3 regions of the Arthrobacter sp. PM3 genome follow, and region 1 is predicted to be linked to each of the others. Evidence: riboswitches for the same ligand, from Rfam matches in the RefSeq annotation. Region 1 holds a riboswitch; each other region holds the start of a gene.
The links. A riboswitch is a leader RNA that binds a small molecule or an ion and turns the genes downstream of it on or off. The one in region 1 is predicted to bind S-adenosylmethionine.
Positions count from the first base shown of each region.

Region 2: another riboswitch for S-adenosylmethionine. It lies ahead of CFN17_RS04060 (DUF1737 domain-containing protein); the one in region 1 lies ahead of CFN17_RS13495 (bifunctional o-acetylhomoserine/o-acetylserine sulfhydrylase).
Region 3: another riboswitch for S-adenosylmethionine. It lies ahead of CFN17_RS18735 (aminotransferase class V-fold PLP-dependent enzyme); the one in region 1 lies ahead of CFN17_RS13495 (bifunctional o-acetylhomoserine/o-acetylserine sulfhydrylase).

Region 1 is NZ_CP022314.1:2,964,341-2,969,299, reverse strand. It holds gene CFN17_RS13495 (bifunctional o-acetylhomoserine/o-acetylserine sulfhydrylase) at 115-1,431, opposite strand; SAM riboswitch class IV at 1,494-1,609, opposite strand; gene CFN17_RS13490 (VOC family protein) at 1,783-2,421, shown strand; gene CFN17_RS13485 (CPBP family intramembrane glutamic endopeptidase) at 2,519-3,286, opposite strand; gene CFN17_RS13480 (histidine phosphatase family protein) at 3,393-4,073, shown strand; gene CFN17_RS13475 (amidohydrolase family protein) at 4,109-4,959, opposite strand, start outside.
Region 2 is NZ_CP022314.1:858,900-863,858, forward strand. It holds gene CFN17_RS04050 (aminodeoxychorismate lyase) at 1-419, shown strand, start outside; gene CFN17_RS04055 (hypothetical protein) at 510-1,463, opposite strand; SAM riboswitch class IV at 1,691-1,805, shown strand; gene CFN17_RS04060 (DUF1737 domain-containing protein) at 1,818-2,123, shown strand; gene CFN17_RS04065 (rhodanese-like domain-containing protein) at 2,120-2,539, shown strand; gene CFN17_RS04070 (O-succinylhomoserine sulfhydrylase) at 2,540-3,748, shown strand; gene CFN17_RS04075 (glutamate--cysteine ligase) at 3,757-4,920, opposite strand.
Region 3 is NZ_CP022314.1:4,116,566-4,121,524, reverse strand. It holds gene CFN17_RS18745 (Nramp family divalent metal transporter) at 1-550, opposite strand, end outside; gene CFN17_RS18740 (class I SAM-dependent methyltransferase) at 774-1,532, opposite strand; gene CFN17_RS18735 (aminotransferase class V-fold PLP-dependent enzyme) at 1,613-3,034, opposite strand; SAM riboswitch class IV at 3,069-3,182, opposite strand; gene hisN (histidinol-phosphatase) at 3,253-4,065, opposite strand; gene CFN17_RS18725 (ribosome small subunit-dependent GTPase A) at 4,153-4,959, opposite strand, start outside.

The sequences.
Region 1 (4,959 bases):
CGGGTTCGCAGGACGCGGGCTCGCTGCACGCCGGGTTCGCCGGAAGCCGTCGCGGACGCCGGAAGGTTACGGCGACTGCGATGCGTTCCGGCGATCCCGGCGCGGCGGCCCCTGTTAGGCGCCCTTGGCTGCGCGGAAGCCGGCGTCGAGGTCGGCGAGGATGTCATCGATGTGTTCCAGGCCGACCGAGAGCCGCACGAGCCCGGGGTTCACGCCGGCCACGGCCTGCTGCTCGGGCGAGAGCTGACTGTGGGTGGTCGACGCCGGGTGGATCACCAGGGAGCGGACGTCGCCGATGTTGGCCACGTGCGAGTGCAGCTCCAGTGCATCGACGAACCGCTTGCCGGCCTCGGCTCCCCCGGCGATATTGAACGCCACGACGGCGCCGGTCCCCTTGGGGCCGTACTTGCGGCCGCGCTCGAACCAGGGGCTGGACGGCAGCCCGGCGTAGGCGACGGATTCGACGTCGTCCCTGGCCTCCAGCCATTGCGCCACCTTGGTGGCGTTGGCGACGTGGCGCTCGACGCGCAGGCTGAGCGTTTCAATGCCCTGGGCAATGAGGAAGGCGTTGAACGGCGAGACGGCGGAGCCGAGGTCGCGCAGGAGCTGGACCCGGGCCTTGAGGATGTAGGACAGGTTGGCCCCCAGGGCGCCGCCGGCACCGAGGTCGCGGGCGTAGACCAGGCCGTTGTAGGTGGGGTCCGGGGTGTTGAAGTTCGGGTACCGTGCGGGGTCCTTGCCGAAGTCGAAGTTGCCGGAGTCCACGATCACACCGGCGATCGCGGCGCCGTGGCCGCCAAGGTACTTGGTGGCCGAGTGGACCACGATGTCCGCGCCCCACTCGATGGGGCGGATGAGGTACGGGGTGGAGAGCGTGTTGTCGACGATCAGCGGCACCCCGGCCTCGTGGGCCACCTTGGCGACACCTTCGATGTCCAGCACGTCCTGGCGCGGGTTGGAGACCACTTCGCCGAAGAACAGCTTGGTGTTGGGCTGCACGGCATCGCGCCACTGCTCCAGGTTGTCCGGGTCCGCCACGAACGTCACCGAGATGCCGAACTTCTTGAGCGTGTGGGCCAGCAGGTTGTAGGTGCCGCCGTAGAGGCTGGGGCTGGCCACCACGTGGTCCCCTGCTTCGGCGATATTGAGGATGGCGAAGGTTTCGGCGGCCTGGCCGGAGCTGAGCAGCAGGGCCGCGAGGCCGCCTTCAAGGCTCGCCACGCGCTGCTCCACCGCGTCCTGGGTCGGGTTGCCGATCCTGGTGTAGATGGGTGCGAGCTCGGCCAGGGCGAAGCGGTTCGCCGCGCTCTCGGCGCTGGGGAACACGAACGACGTCGTCTGGTAGATGGGCAGGGACCGGGCGCCGGTGGCGGAATCCGGCTCCTGGCCGGCGTGGATCTGGCGGGTTTCGAAGGACCAGGCACTGGACATTGATGCTCCTTACGGGACCGGGCACAGCACCGCCCGGGGCCATCGGCCCGGGAGCGGTACAGGCGCCGCGCTTGCCCTCCGGCGGTCGCCGGACGGCCGGGTCTTCACCCGGGGCACCCCACCGCGATACGAGGGTTGCCGGCCAGCAAGCCGGGGCTGTGCGCTGGCACTCATGACCTTGCGCTTCAGTGTAGGAACGGCGGCGGGCCGCTGGATAGCTTTGTGACGAAGATGAAGATGGCGGCAGCATCCGCCTGCCGTCAGGGGCCGGCGGCACCGGCCGCGAGACATCCCATGACGGTAAGGCGAGCCTAAGCTGAGAGCTTTATCACAAAGTGCCAAGATGAGGTCATGCGCATGGATCACGTTTCTTACGCCTGTGAACACGATGGCTTGGCAGCCACCACTGAACGTATTGCGTCTGCCCTCGGCGTCGAAGCCGTGAAGGGCGGAGTGCACCCCCGCTTCGGCACACGCAACATGATTATCCCGCTCGCGGGACACAAGTACCTTGAGGTTGTTGAGGTACTGAACCACCCGGCATCGGACAAGGCCCCCTTCGGCCAGGCAGTCCGTGCCCGCTCCGAGGCCGGCGGCGGCTGGATGGGCTGGTGCGTCGAAGTGGACGACCTCGCCCCGTTCGAGGAGCGGCTGGGCCGGTCGGCCGTGAACGGCAACCGGAAGTTCCCCGACGGCCGCGAGCTGGTCTGGAAGCAGATCGGCATCCTGGGGCTCATCGCCGACCCCCAGGTGCCGTACATGCTCAAGTGGGAGGGCGACCCGGAGCTTCACCCGTCCAACGCCTACGCGTCCGATGTGAAGATGTCCGCGCTGACCATCGCCGGTTCGGCGGAGCGCGTGACGGAATGGCTGGGCGAACCGGTGGAAAAGCCGCTGGAGGACGTCGCCGTCAACTGGATTGCCCCGCACGGCACTCCGGGAATCCTTTCCGTTACTTTCGAGACCGCCTCCGGAGCGGTCACGATCTAACGCTCCAGCTGCCCCACACACTTCGGCCGCCGTCTGGCGGGTGCCAACGATGTCACCCACCAGACGGCGGCCGAAACCATTTAACTCCAACGCGGGGTCAGCCCAGGCCCACGGCCTTGCCGAACAGGCTGAATCCCACGAACGCCACGGTGTCCAGGATGGCGTGGGCGATCACGAGCGGCATCACCCGCTTGGTCCGGGTGTACACCAGGGCGAAGACCACGCCCATCACCGCGTTGCCAATGAATGGCCCGAAGCCCTGGTACAGGTGGTAGCTGCCGCGGAGCAGGGCGCTGGCGGCGATGGCCGCCGGTGTGCTCCAGCCCAGTTTCCCGAGCCGGTCCAGCAGGTAGCCCACCACGATCACTTCCTCGACGATCCCGTGCCGGATCGCGGACATGACCAGGACCGGCACCGTCCACCAGTACGTGTCCAGGGCGCTGGGGATGATCGCCGTCGTGATCCCGAGGGCCCGGCCGGCGGCGTAGAGTCCCAGCGAGGGGATGCCGATGGCGGCGGCCAGTCCCAGCCCCTGCAGGAGGTCCCGGCCGGGCCGGGCGAAGTCGAAGCCGATCCGCCGGAACGCCGAGCCGCCGCGCTCCCCGACCGGACGGTGTTCGGTGAGGAAGTAGATCACCAGGGCCACCGGGACCAGGGCGAACATGATGTCCAGTAGCTGGTAGGTGAGGTCGAAGTATTCACGCGCGCTCTGCGAGCGGTTCAGCGTGGACGTTCCCTGGGCCAGCGGCGCCGCGGTCATCTTGTCCAGCAGCTGCACCACGGAGTAGACCGCGGACTGCCCCAGCGACAACCCCAGGACAATCAGGACTTCGAACCGCAGCCGACGGCGGGAGGGAACCAACATGTTCCTATCTTGCCTGCAGTTGCCGGGAGTTTGCTGACCCCGCCGCGGTGCCGTCCGCACTGCCGTCACGGCGGGGCCGCCGCCGCCGAGCCTATGCTTGGGGTTTATGAGTGCGCCCCGGAAAATCATCATGATCCGGCACGGCCAGTCCGCCGCCAATGCCGACACCTCGATCTACAACCGTGTCCCGGACTACCGGATCCCGCTGACACCCCTGGGCGTGGAGCAGGCCACGGCGGCCGGGGACGAAGTCCGGCGCCAGCTGGGGGGCCGACCGGTGTGCGTCTACGTCTCCCCGTACCTGCGCGCCTACCAGACCCTCGAGGCACTCAATCTGGGCCCGCTGGTGGAACGGGTGATCGAGGAACCGCGGCTGCGGGAGCAGGACTGGGCTAACTTCCAGATCGCCGGGGACATCGAGGACCAAAAGGAGCTCCGCAACGCCTACGGCCACTTCTTCTACCGCTTCAGGGAGGGCGAGTCCGGCTCCGACGTGTATGACCGGATTTCCTCCTTCATGGAAACCCTCTACCGACACTGGTCCAAACCCACGTACGCCCCCAACGCGCTGTTCGTAACGCACGGGCTGACCATGCGGCTGTTCTGCATGCGCTGGTTCCACTGGTCCGTGGAATATTTCGAATCCCTGAACAACCCGGAGAACGCCGAGGTAAGGACCCTGCTGCGCACCGCGCGCGGGAAGTATGAGCTGGATAAGCCCTTCACCCAGTGGGAGGATCGGCGCGTGGACGAAACCGTCCTGGACGCGCCGCCCATGATCTTCTAGCCGGGCTACCGCACCGACCGCGCTGTCCTACCGGGCTACCGCACCGGCTGCGCGATCCCGGCCCGCCAGACCGCGTGCGTCAGCGGGATGCCGGGCCGGTAGGCCAGGTGCGTGGCCGACGGCGCGTTGAGCAGGTGCAGGTCCGCCCGGTGTCCGACGGCGATCGAGCCCACCGCCCGTTCGCCGTCGGCGTCGTTTCCGGACTCCCGGCCCAGGGCCAGGGCGCCGCCGTACGTTGCCGCACGCACCGCTTCGTGGACGCTGAGCCGCATCTGGAGCACGGCCGTGGTGACGCAGAACGCCATGGAGCTCGTGTAGGACGTGCCGGGGTTGCAGTTGGAGGCCAGGGCGATCTGCACGCCGGCGTCGAGCAGCTCCCGGCCGGGGGCGAGCGGCTGCCGGGTGGAGAGGTCGCAGGCCGGCAGGCAAGTGGCAACGGTGCCGCGTTGACCAGTGCCGCGTTGACCTGTGCCGCCCTGACCGGTGCCGCCCTGACCGGTGCCGCCGTCCCAGCCGGTCCAGGTGCCGGCGAGGGCATCGATGTCCGCGGCGGAGAGGTAGTTCACGTGGTCCACGCTCGCGGCGCCGAATTCCACCGCCAGCCGGACACCGGGGCCCTCGCCGAGTTGGTTGCCGTGCACGCGCAGTCCCAGCCCGGCGTCCTTGCAGGCCTGGAGCACCCGGCGGGACTGGTCCTCGTTGAACGCGCCCTGCTCGCAAAACACATCGGCCCAGCGGACGTAGGGCAGCACCGCGGCGAGCATCGGCCCGCACACGAGCTCCGTGTACTCCTCCGCGTCCGTCCCGGCGGGCACGAGGTGCGCCCCGAGGTAGGTGACCTCGTCCGCGACCGTGGAGGCGATCCGGGCGCTGCGCGCCTCGTTCT
Region 2 (4,959 bases), 2.1 Mb from region 1:
TGGCGGCGCTGCGTTACGCCCAACAGCACGGGGCGGACGATGTCATCTTCACGTCGGCGGACGGCCGGGTGCTGGAGGGACCTACGTCGACCGTCCTGCTGGCGCACCTGGAAACCACGGACGACGGCGCGGGCGGCGTCCGCACGGTCCGCCGGCTCATCACGCCGCAGCTGGACAGCGGCATCCTGCCGGGCACCTCCCAGGGGGCCCTGTTCACCGCCGCCAAGGCGGCCGGCTGGGAGCTGGGCTACGGCCCGTTGGAACCGAAGGACCTGCTGGATGCCGACGCCGTCTGGCTGATCTCCAGCATCCGGCTCCTGGCGCCCGTGAACCACATCGACGGCCAGGAAATCGGGACGCCGGAACTGCGCCGGCAGCTCACGGCCGAGCTCAACGCCCTCTTCGCCACGATCGAATAGTTCTCCCCTCCCGACAGGCAACGCGGGGTCAGATACAGCCCATTCCGGGGTCCGGGATGGGCGCTATCTGACCCCGCGTTGCTGTTTCGCTCAGCCCAGGGCGTCCGCGGGCACTGCGGGGCTGCGGCGGAAGGATGCCGGGTTGAACGCCGGCAGCATGAAGGTGGCCAGCACGGCGTCGAGCAGTTCCGGAGCCCACCGGCTGTTCTCCCCCAGCGTCGCGCACACGCCCAGCACCACGGGGGTGCCGTCGGCACGGCGCCGGATCTGGACCTGAACCGGCCCGGTCAGGCCGAGCGTGCGGACGGCCGCCAGCCCGAGCTTGCGCACATCCCCGGCCTCACCGGCAGGGACCCTGCGGGCCACCTCGTCGGTTCCGGGCCGCCCGTACGGGGTTTTGGTCTTTTCCAGGACCACGGCCGCCGGCGCCATCGCGTTGCGGGCCGGGGTGCCGAAGACCAGGGCGACGTAGTCGCTGCCCGGGATGAATTCCTGGACCAGCTGGCCGGAGGGCATGTTCTTCCAGTTCACGGAGGCCGTCCCGGCCAGCAGATGGACAGCGCGGGAGCCTTTGAAGACCCGGGGTTTGACGACGACCGGCCCGTTGAGACCCGCCAGTGAGGCCGGCGCGGCGGCGAGGTCGCCCGGGACGGCGAAGCGCGGGACAGGGACACCGGCTGCGTGCAGGGCCCATGCGGTGAAGAGGTGGTCATTGGCCAAAGCCACCGCGTCGGGGTCGCCGACAATGATCCGCACGTCCGGGCCGAATCCGGCGCGGGCAGCGGCCAGCACCGGGAGTTCGACGCTGAGGGTCGGGATGATGACGTTGATGGCTTCCCGGTCCACCAGCCGGCGCAGGTCCAGGACCATGTCCGGATCCGTCGCCGGCAGAAGTTTGACCGCCGCCGCCTGGGCGTCCCCGGACTGGCGGGTGATGGCGCGGGCGTCGGAGCCCAGGCAGGGGATGCCGCGCGCGGCAAGCTGGGCCGCGACGGCCATGCCAGCGGCGCCTGCAATGCCGGTAACCAGTATGCGCGGGCCCACGGTGACTCCATTCCGTCGTAGTTTGATTGCCTCAGCAGTTCCCCAGTACTCCGATTCACCCAGTACACTGCGCTTCCCCCCGGCGGGCACGAGTGGGCAGTACCCGAAACTGGAGCGCGCTACTACTTGGCCGCAGCCACGGCGTGGGCACTGCGGCGGCGGCCCGGTTACGGAACATGACGACGGCGGCACTGCGTGCCGGCGTCGTAAGTGTTACGTTCTTGGGGAGTAATGAGAACCGGTGGCAAGCCCTGACTGGCCGGTCGGCAACCCTCCCTTTCGCGGCGGGGTGCCTCAGGTGAATACTCGGCATATCGACCATTCGAGCTGCAAGCGTGAAAGAGGAGATCCGTCGTGCCTGACATATCCGCACCCGCTGTACCCGGTACAGCATCCGCCAGCGAGGAGAAGCTGGCCTACCGCCTGTTTACCGGCGCCGATGACCGCGCCTTCTGCGAGCGGGTGTCTGCAGCCCTGGCCGAGGGCTATGTCCTGCACGGAAGCCCCGCCGCCACGTTCAACGGCAGCACCGTCATCGTGGCGCAGGCGCTGGTCCTGCCGTCGGCGATTGCGAGCGCGGACGCCGCCGTGGCCAACGCCGTCGATGACCTCGACACCGGCGAGTTCGGCGAGGAAGAAGCCTTCGAGGGCCACGCATGAGCTACGCCGGAGACCTCAGCCCGGACCAGGCATGGGCCAGGCTCGAAGCGGGCGCCATCCTGGTGGATGTCCGGACCGAGGCCGAGTGGGCGCACATCGGCGTCCCGGACACAGCGGCCGCAGGCACTGGGCGCAACGATCCGCTCTTCATCCAGTGGAACCTCTCCGGCGGCCTGCCGAACCCGCACTTCGTCGAAGAGCTCCGGCGGCAGGCCCCGGAGGACACCGGCGTCGAACTGTTGTTCCTGTGCCGTTCCGGCGCCCGGTCGATCGCCGCCGCGACGGCCGCCACGCAGGCCGGCTACACCTCATACAACGTCCTCGAGGGCTTCGAAGGCGAAACTGACCGCTTTGGCGACCGCACCGTCAACGGCTGGAAGAACCGCGGCCTGCCCACCAACCTTGGAAAGAATTAAGTGACCTTCAATCCTGACGCCGCCGGATGGGCGGCCGACACCCAGGCTGTCCGTGGCGGCCTTGACCGCACCGGTTTCCAGGAAACGGCCGAGCCGATCTTCCTCAACTCAGGATTCGTCTACGAGTCCGCGGCCGCCGCAGAGCGCGCCTTCACCGGGGAGGACGAACGCTTCGTCTACTCCCGCTACGGCAACCCTTCGGTCGCGACATTCCAGGAGCGGCTCCGGCTGCTGGAAGGCACCGAGGCGTGTTTTGCGACGGCGTCCGGCATGTCCGCCGTGTTCACCGCCCTCGGCGCGCTGCTGGCGGCGGGCGACCGGGTGGTCGCCGCCCGCTCGCTCTTCGGCTCCTGCTTCGTGATCCTCAACGAGATCCTGCCGCGCTGGGGTGTCGAGACGGTCTTCGTGGACGGCCCGGACCTGGACCAGTGGTGCGCCGCGCTGTCCGCGCCGACCACGGCGGTCTTCTTCGAGTCGCCGTCGAACCCGATGCAGGAAATCGTGGACATCGCCGCCGTGAGCGAGCTGGCCCACGCCGCCGGCGCCACCGTGGTGGTGGACAACGTCTTCGCGACGCCGCTGCTGCAGCGTTGCGGGGACCTCGGCGCGGACGTGATCGTCTACTCCGGCACCAAGCACATCGACGGCCAGGGCCGGGTGCTTGGCGGGGCCATTCTGGGCAGCAAGGAATTCATCGACGGGCCTGTCAAGCAGCTCATGCGGCACACCGGACCGTCGCTGTCCGCGTTCAACGCCTGGGTCCTGACCAAGGGCCTGGAGACCATGGCCCTGCGCGTCAGCCACTCCTCCGCCTCCGCCCTGCGCCTGGCCGAATGGCTTGAAGAGCAGCCCGCGGTCAGTTGGGTGAAGTACCCGCTGCTGAAGTCCCACCCGCAGTATGAGCTCGCCGCGAAGCAGATGAAGGCCGGTGGCACGGTGCTCACTCTGGAGCTGTCGCCCTCCCCCGGGCGCACCGCCAAGGAGGCCGCCTTCGCGCTCCTGGATGCGCTGCGGATCATCGACATCTCCAACAACCTCGGCGATTCGAAGTCCCTCATCACGCACCCGGCCACCACGACACACCGGGCCATGGGCCCGGAGGGCCGCGCGGCAATCGGGCTCAGCGACGGCGTCGTGCGCCTGTCGGTGGGACTGGAGGATGTCGAGGACCTGATCCGCGACCTCGGGCAGGCGCTCAAACAGGTCTAGGGAAGCGGTCAGCCCCGGAAGGCGGCGTCCGGTTCGCCGGTGACGGCGCCCTGCATGGTCACTTCGACGGCCCGTTCGACGACGCCGGCCAGGCCGCCTTCCCGGAACGGTGCCCGCTGCAGTTGCGAACCCGTGCCCTCCGCCAGGATCCGTTCGACGCCCTCGCGCGCCAGTTCCAGCTCGCCCTGCTCTTCCAGCACGGGTGCCACGAAGTCCACCAGTGCCCGGACGACGTCCGCGGCCGGGGCAGGGGTGAACGTTCCGAAGTCCAGGAGCTGCCCGCGCAGCCCGCAGTTGCTGGCCTGCCATGCGGCCATCCGCAACAGCAGCGTGGGCACGGGGGCGGGATCGACGCCGTCGTTCCATTCCCGCGCCGCCGACTCCACCAGGGCACGGACCAGCACGGAGATCAGCGCCGCATCCTCAGCCCGCAGGCAGACATCGGCGACCCTGACCTCAACCGTGGGATGCAGCCGGGCCAGCCGCGCATCGAAGTAAATCATGCCCTCATCCATCAGGACGCCGCTTTCCACCAGCCGGGTCACCACCCGCCGGTAGACCGGAAGACTGCCGAAAATCATGGTGGGGCCCGATCCCGGCCAGCGGTTCCACGCCTGGGTGCGGTAGCTTTCGAACCCTGTTTCCGCGCCGTTCCAGTACGGGGAATTCGCGCTGAGGGCGATCAGCACGGCGAGTTTGTCCCGGATCCGGTCCATGACGGCCACGCCCTCCTCCGGGGACTCCACATAGGTGTGGACGTGGAGGCCGCAGGTCAGCTGGTTGCGCACCGTAAGCCCGAAGCGTTCCTGCATGGTCTGGTACCGCTGCTTCGGGGTCAGGTGCGTGGCGGCGCCCTGGGGCGAGGTGGCCAGGGCGGCGACCCGGCCCCCGTGCACCCGGGCGGCGCCGTCCGCCAGCCCGCGGCCCTTCCTGAGCTGCCGGAGAAGTTCCGTGTAATCCAGGCACGGCCGGGTCTGGGTCTCAATCTGCTCAAGCTTGAGCTCGTAGCTGAAGTCGGCTTCCGCGTGCACCGGCCGCTGCGACGGGCCGACGCCGGTGACGTCCTTCCCCGGCGGGAGGAGGCCGGGCAGCATGAGATCGGCGAGGGCAAGCAGCCGGCCCGATTCAGGGTCGACGATCAGCAGTTCTTCCTCCGCGCCGAAGGTTCGCATGACTCTATTGTGCGTCAGGATCTCCCGACACGCGCTACC
Region 3 (4,959 bases), 1.2 Mb from region 1:
TGATGAGGAGCCCGGCAAGGAAGCCGATGGTGATGATGCCGAGCAGGAACATGATGACGAACTCGAAGGGCCGCTGCTTTCCCCGGGCCTGCACGGCCAGCAGGACCATCGACACCGCGCCGACAATGAGGGCGCCCGCGGGGAGGGGGAGGCCAAACAGCAGGTACAGGGCGATCGCCCCGCCCACCACTTCAGCGAGGTCGGTGGCGGCGGCAACGATTTCGGCCTGCAGCCAGAACGCCCGTCGCCCAAACGGCTTGAGCCGCTCGCCCAGGATTTCGGGCAGGCTCTTGCCGGTGACGACCCCCAGCTTGGCCGACTGGTACTGCACGAGAACCGCCATGATGTTGGCGGCGACGAGGACCCAGACCAGCAGGTATCCGTATTTCGCCCCGGCGGTCAGGTTGGCGGCGACGTTTCCGGGGTCCACGTAGGCGATTGATGCGACAAACGCCGGACCCAGCAGCCCGAGCAGGGCTTTGCGGGCAGCCGGATGCTTGTAGGTGCGGGCACCCTGCGGCGATTGTTCGTGTCCCTTGACGTCCAGCACTGCCAGCTCCCGTGATTGGCGCGTCGGCGTTGACGCGGCGGTCGGCTCCGGCGCGGAAAACGGCCGGGGTCAATGTTTTGTATGCCTACAACTAATTATTAGGCATACCGAAACAATAAGCGCCAGCGTGTTTCGGTGCAATCCGGGACGTAGCGGGCACGTCACAGGCGGTTTATATGGAAGCTCTCACCGGTCGCACCGGCGGGAGCGGCGCAGCGCGGGTTCAGGTCCGGACGGCGCGCCAGGTCTGGGTCAGGTAGGGCAGGCTGAGGAGGTCGCCCGGGGCATGGCCCAGGTGTTCGTTCAGGTACCAGTCGAGGTTGGCCGTCACCTTGGCCCGGGTGGTTTCGGAGGCCGCAAGGTAGTAGCTGCGGGACTTCGCCAGCTCTTTGATGTCCTCCGGGGTCACGGAATCCTCCCACCGGGTCAGGTGGCTCTCCAGTCCGGTGAACTCAGGGCCCACGGGCGGCCGGAAGTGCGGCTTGTGCACGTCACCGGCGTGCATGATGCGCGAGAGCCGATGCACCCAGGGGACGGAGGTGTCCAGCTGGTTCCAGATCAGGCCCAGGACGCCGTTCGGGCGCAGGATCCGGGCGATCTCGGTGCTGGCCCGGCGGGGATCGCACCAGTGCCAGGCCTGGGCCACCGTGACGAGGTCGAACGATTCCGGCGCCAGGCCGGTGTCCTCGGCGGTGCCGACGACAGCGGTGACCTCCGGCAGGGTCCGGCCGAGCTGTCCGAGCATGTCGGCGGAGGGGTCAACGGCCACCGTGTGGAGGCCCCGGGCGGCCAGGAGGGCGGTGAACTTGCCCGTGCCGGCGCCAACATCTGCGGCGTCTTTCGCCCCGGCCGGGATTAGCCATGCGGCGGATTCCTCCGGGTAGCCGGGCCGGACGCGTTCGTAGTGCTCCCCGCCGTCCTGGAAGCTTTGCCCGAGCTCCCGGCGCCGCTCGTGCTGGAGTTTGGGCCCGCCGCGTGCCACGTTTCAGTCTCCTTCGGGAAATTCCTGCCGGTTGCAGGTACCTTCCGAATTTACCGCACGCGGTCCCGGCCTGCGGCCGCTCAGTCGAGGGTGCAGGGCGCGGCACCGGCAGTGCCCGGGGTGTTGGGCGCCCAGTGCGGGTAGTTGCGGGTGTCGTTGGCCGGCACCCAGCGGCCGGCATCCACCACGTAGTCCCAGCCGAGTCCCGCCTGCCGCAGCTGGCGGAGGCCGGCCAGCAGGCGCTCGGCGTCCTCCAGCCGGGAACCCAGGCCGAAGCTGGCACGCAGTGAACCGGCGGGCAGGCCGAGCCGCTTCAGCAGCGGGTGGGCGCAGAAGCGGCCATCGCGCAGGCCGATGCCATGCTCGGCGGAGAGGTAGGCGGCCACCAGGCCGGCGTCGTAGCCTGCCACGGAAAAGTTCACGACGCCGATGCTGCCGTTGTCCGACCCGGCAAAGATCCGGTGCACGGTCACGCCCTCGATGCGTTCGAGGCCCTCGACAAGGTAGGAGCGGATGGCTTCCTCGTGCTCGTACCACTGCGCCGGGTCCAGCTCGGCAAGCACCTGGGTGGCGCGGGCCAGCGCCGCCGCCCCCAGGACATTCGGGGAGCCGCCTTCATGCCGTGCGGGACCGGTGGTCCAGCTGACGGAATCGAGCCGGGCGTCGCGGACGGCGCCGCCGCCGGCCAGGTGCGGTGTGCCGGCGTCGAGCCAGTCCGTCCGTCCCACGAGAACGCCGGCGCCGAAGGGGGCGTAGAGCTTGTGCCCTGAGAAGGCGAGGTAGTCGATGTCGTCCGCGGCGATATTGATCCGCCGGTGCGGGGCCAGCTGCGCGGCGTCCACTACGATCCTGGCGCCGTACTCGTGAGCCAGCGAGGCCAGGGCCCGGACGGGGAGGATTTCGCCGGTGACATTGGACGCGCCGGTGACGGCCAGCAGGCTCACGCCGCCGCGGGCGAGCTCCTCACGGAGCCGGTCCACGGTGGCTTCGAGGGTGGCCGCGGCAACGACGCTGCGGTGCGGAACGTTCTGCCAGGGCAGGAGGTTGGCATGGTGTTCGATGTCGAGGTAGAGGACCTCGCCCGCGGGACGGCCGTCCTTCAGGGGCAGACAGCCGGCGAGCAGGTTCAGCGAGTCGGTGGTGTTGCGGGTGAAGATCACGGAGTCGTCCGGCCGGCCGCCGACGAAGTCCCGGACGATGTCCCGCGAGTTCTCGTAGACGGAGGTGCTGATCTGGGACGCGTAGCCGGCGCCGCGGTGGACGCTGGCGTAGTACGGCAGGATTTCGTTCAGGTAGGCCGAGACCAGGGACAGGGCCGGGGCGGACGCGCCGTAGTCCAGGTTGGCGTACCGGGCGTGGCCGCCGGTGATCAGCGGGGCCTGGATTTCCGCCCCGGTGACGGCGGCCAGCGGGCGGGCGGCCGCGGCAAAGCGGGCATCGTCCTGCCCGGCTCCAGAGGCTGCGTGGAATTCGGCGGCGGCAGGGAAAGTGGCAGTTGTCATGGGACCTCACTCGGACAGGACCCCACCTCGTGGGAATCCGCGCTTGCCGGGTCCGCTCCGGACCGGCCAGGTCGTCACCCGGGGCACCCCACCGCGAATGGAGGGTTGCCGGCCAGCAAACCGGGGTTTTACGCTGGCACTCGTGACCTGCATCGAGCGTAGGACATCCGCGTGGCCGGGGAAAAGGCGGTCCCGGATTGTGAAGCGCTTTGTTACGCCTACAGGAGGTCGTCGAGTCCGGGGTTGAGCCGCTTGAGGACTTCGGAGTGCAGGATCGAGTTCGTGGCCAGCGCGTTGCCGCCGAAGGGGCCGTCCTCGCCCTCCAGCGAGGTGAAGCGGCCGCCGGCCTCCGTGACGATCGGCACGAGGGCCGCCATGTCGTAGAGGTTCAGTTCCGGTTCGCAGGCGATGTCCACTGCGCCCTCGGCCACGAGGCAGTAGGACCAGAAGTCGCCGTAGGCGCGGGTGCGCCACACTTCCTCGGTCAGGCCCAGGAACTCGTCCAGGTTCCCCCGTTCCTTCCAGCCGCCGAGACTGGAGTAGGACAGTGAGGCGTCCTCGAGCCGGGAAACGTTGGAGACCCTGAGCCGGGTGGCGGCCGCCAGTGAGCGGCCCGTGTAGGCCCCGGCGCCTTTGGCCGCCCACCAGCGCTTGCCAAGGGCCGGTGCACTGACGACGCCGACCACCGGCTCGCCCTCGTCGACGAGGGCGATCAGGGTGGCCCAGACCGGGACGCCGCGGACGAAGTTCTTGGTGCCGTCGATGGGGTCGATGATCCAGCGCCGGGAGCCGTGCCCCGAGCTGCCGAATTCCTCGCCCAGGACGGCATCGCGGGGGCGGGACCGGGAGAGCTGGCCGCGGATGGCTTCCTCGGCGGACTTGTCGGCGTCGGTGACGGGGGTGAGGTCGGGCTTCGTTTCGATCCGGAGGTCCAGCGCCTTGAACCGGCTCATGGTCTGGGAATCGACGGAATCGGCCAGGACATGGGCAAGGCGCAGGTCATCGTTGTAGCTCGAAGCATTTTGGCTCATGGTTCCAAACTACCGTCTAAGCGGGCGGCCTGCGGGGAGGCCGCGGCACGGCGCCGCCGTCGGCGGGAGCCGCGCGCCGGGGGAGGCTTACGAAACCGTGCCCAGTTCCTTGGTTTCCTGCGCTTCCATCCGTGGGTCCGTGCCGAGCAGCCGGCGCAGGGACGCCAGCCGTGCCGGGCCCGAGGGGCCGGCGTGCCCGGCCGCGACCCAGGCGTCGACGCCGCAGTTGACGGCGGTGGCGTCGTGCTTGCAGCCGCGTTCGCAATCGTCGGTCCCCGGTTCCAGGTCCGGGAAGGAGTGCAGGATCCGGTCCGGATCCACGTGGGCAAGTCCGAAGGACCGGATGCCGGGGGTATCGATGATCCAGCTGCCGGCCGGTGCGTCGTTGACCTTCAGTGCCAGGGCCGAGGACGAGGTGTGCCGGCCGCGGCCCGTCACGGCGTTCACACCGCCGGTGGCGCGTTCGGCTCCGGTCAGGGCGTTGACCATGGTCGATTTGCCGACGCCCGAATGGCCCAGCATGACGGTGACCTTGCCGTCGAGATAGCCGCGCAGCTGGGAGACGGCGTCCCTGTCGAGCCGGGCGGAAAGCCCGTCGTCGGAGCGGGCATCGATGCCCGATGCGGCGGAGTCCGCGGTCTTGGAGATGATGACGGGAAGCTCAAGGTGGGTGTAGTTGGACAGCAGCTCGGCGGGATCCTTGACGTCGGCCTTGGTGACCAGGAGCAGCGGTTCAATGCCGGCGTCGTAGGCGGCCACCAGCGCGCGGTCGATGAAACCTGTCCGGGGCTCCGGATTGGCCGCGGCGACCACCACCACGAGCTGGTCGGCGTTGGCCACGACGGCGCGCTCCACCGGGTCGGTGTCATCGGCGCTGCGGCGCAGCAGTGTGCG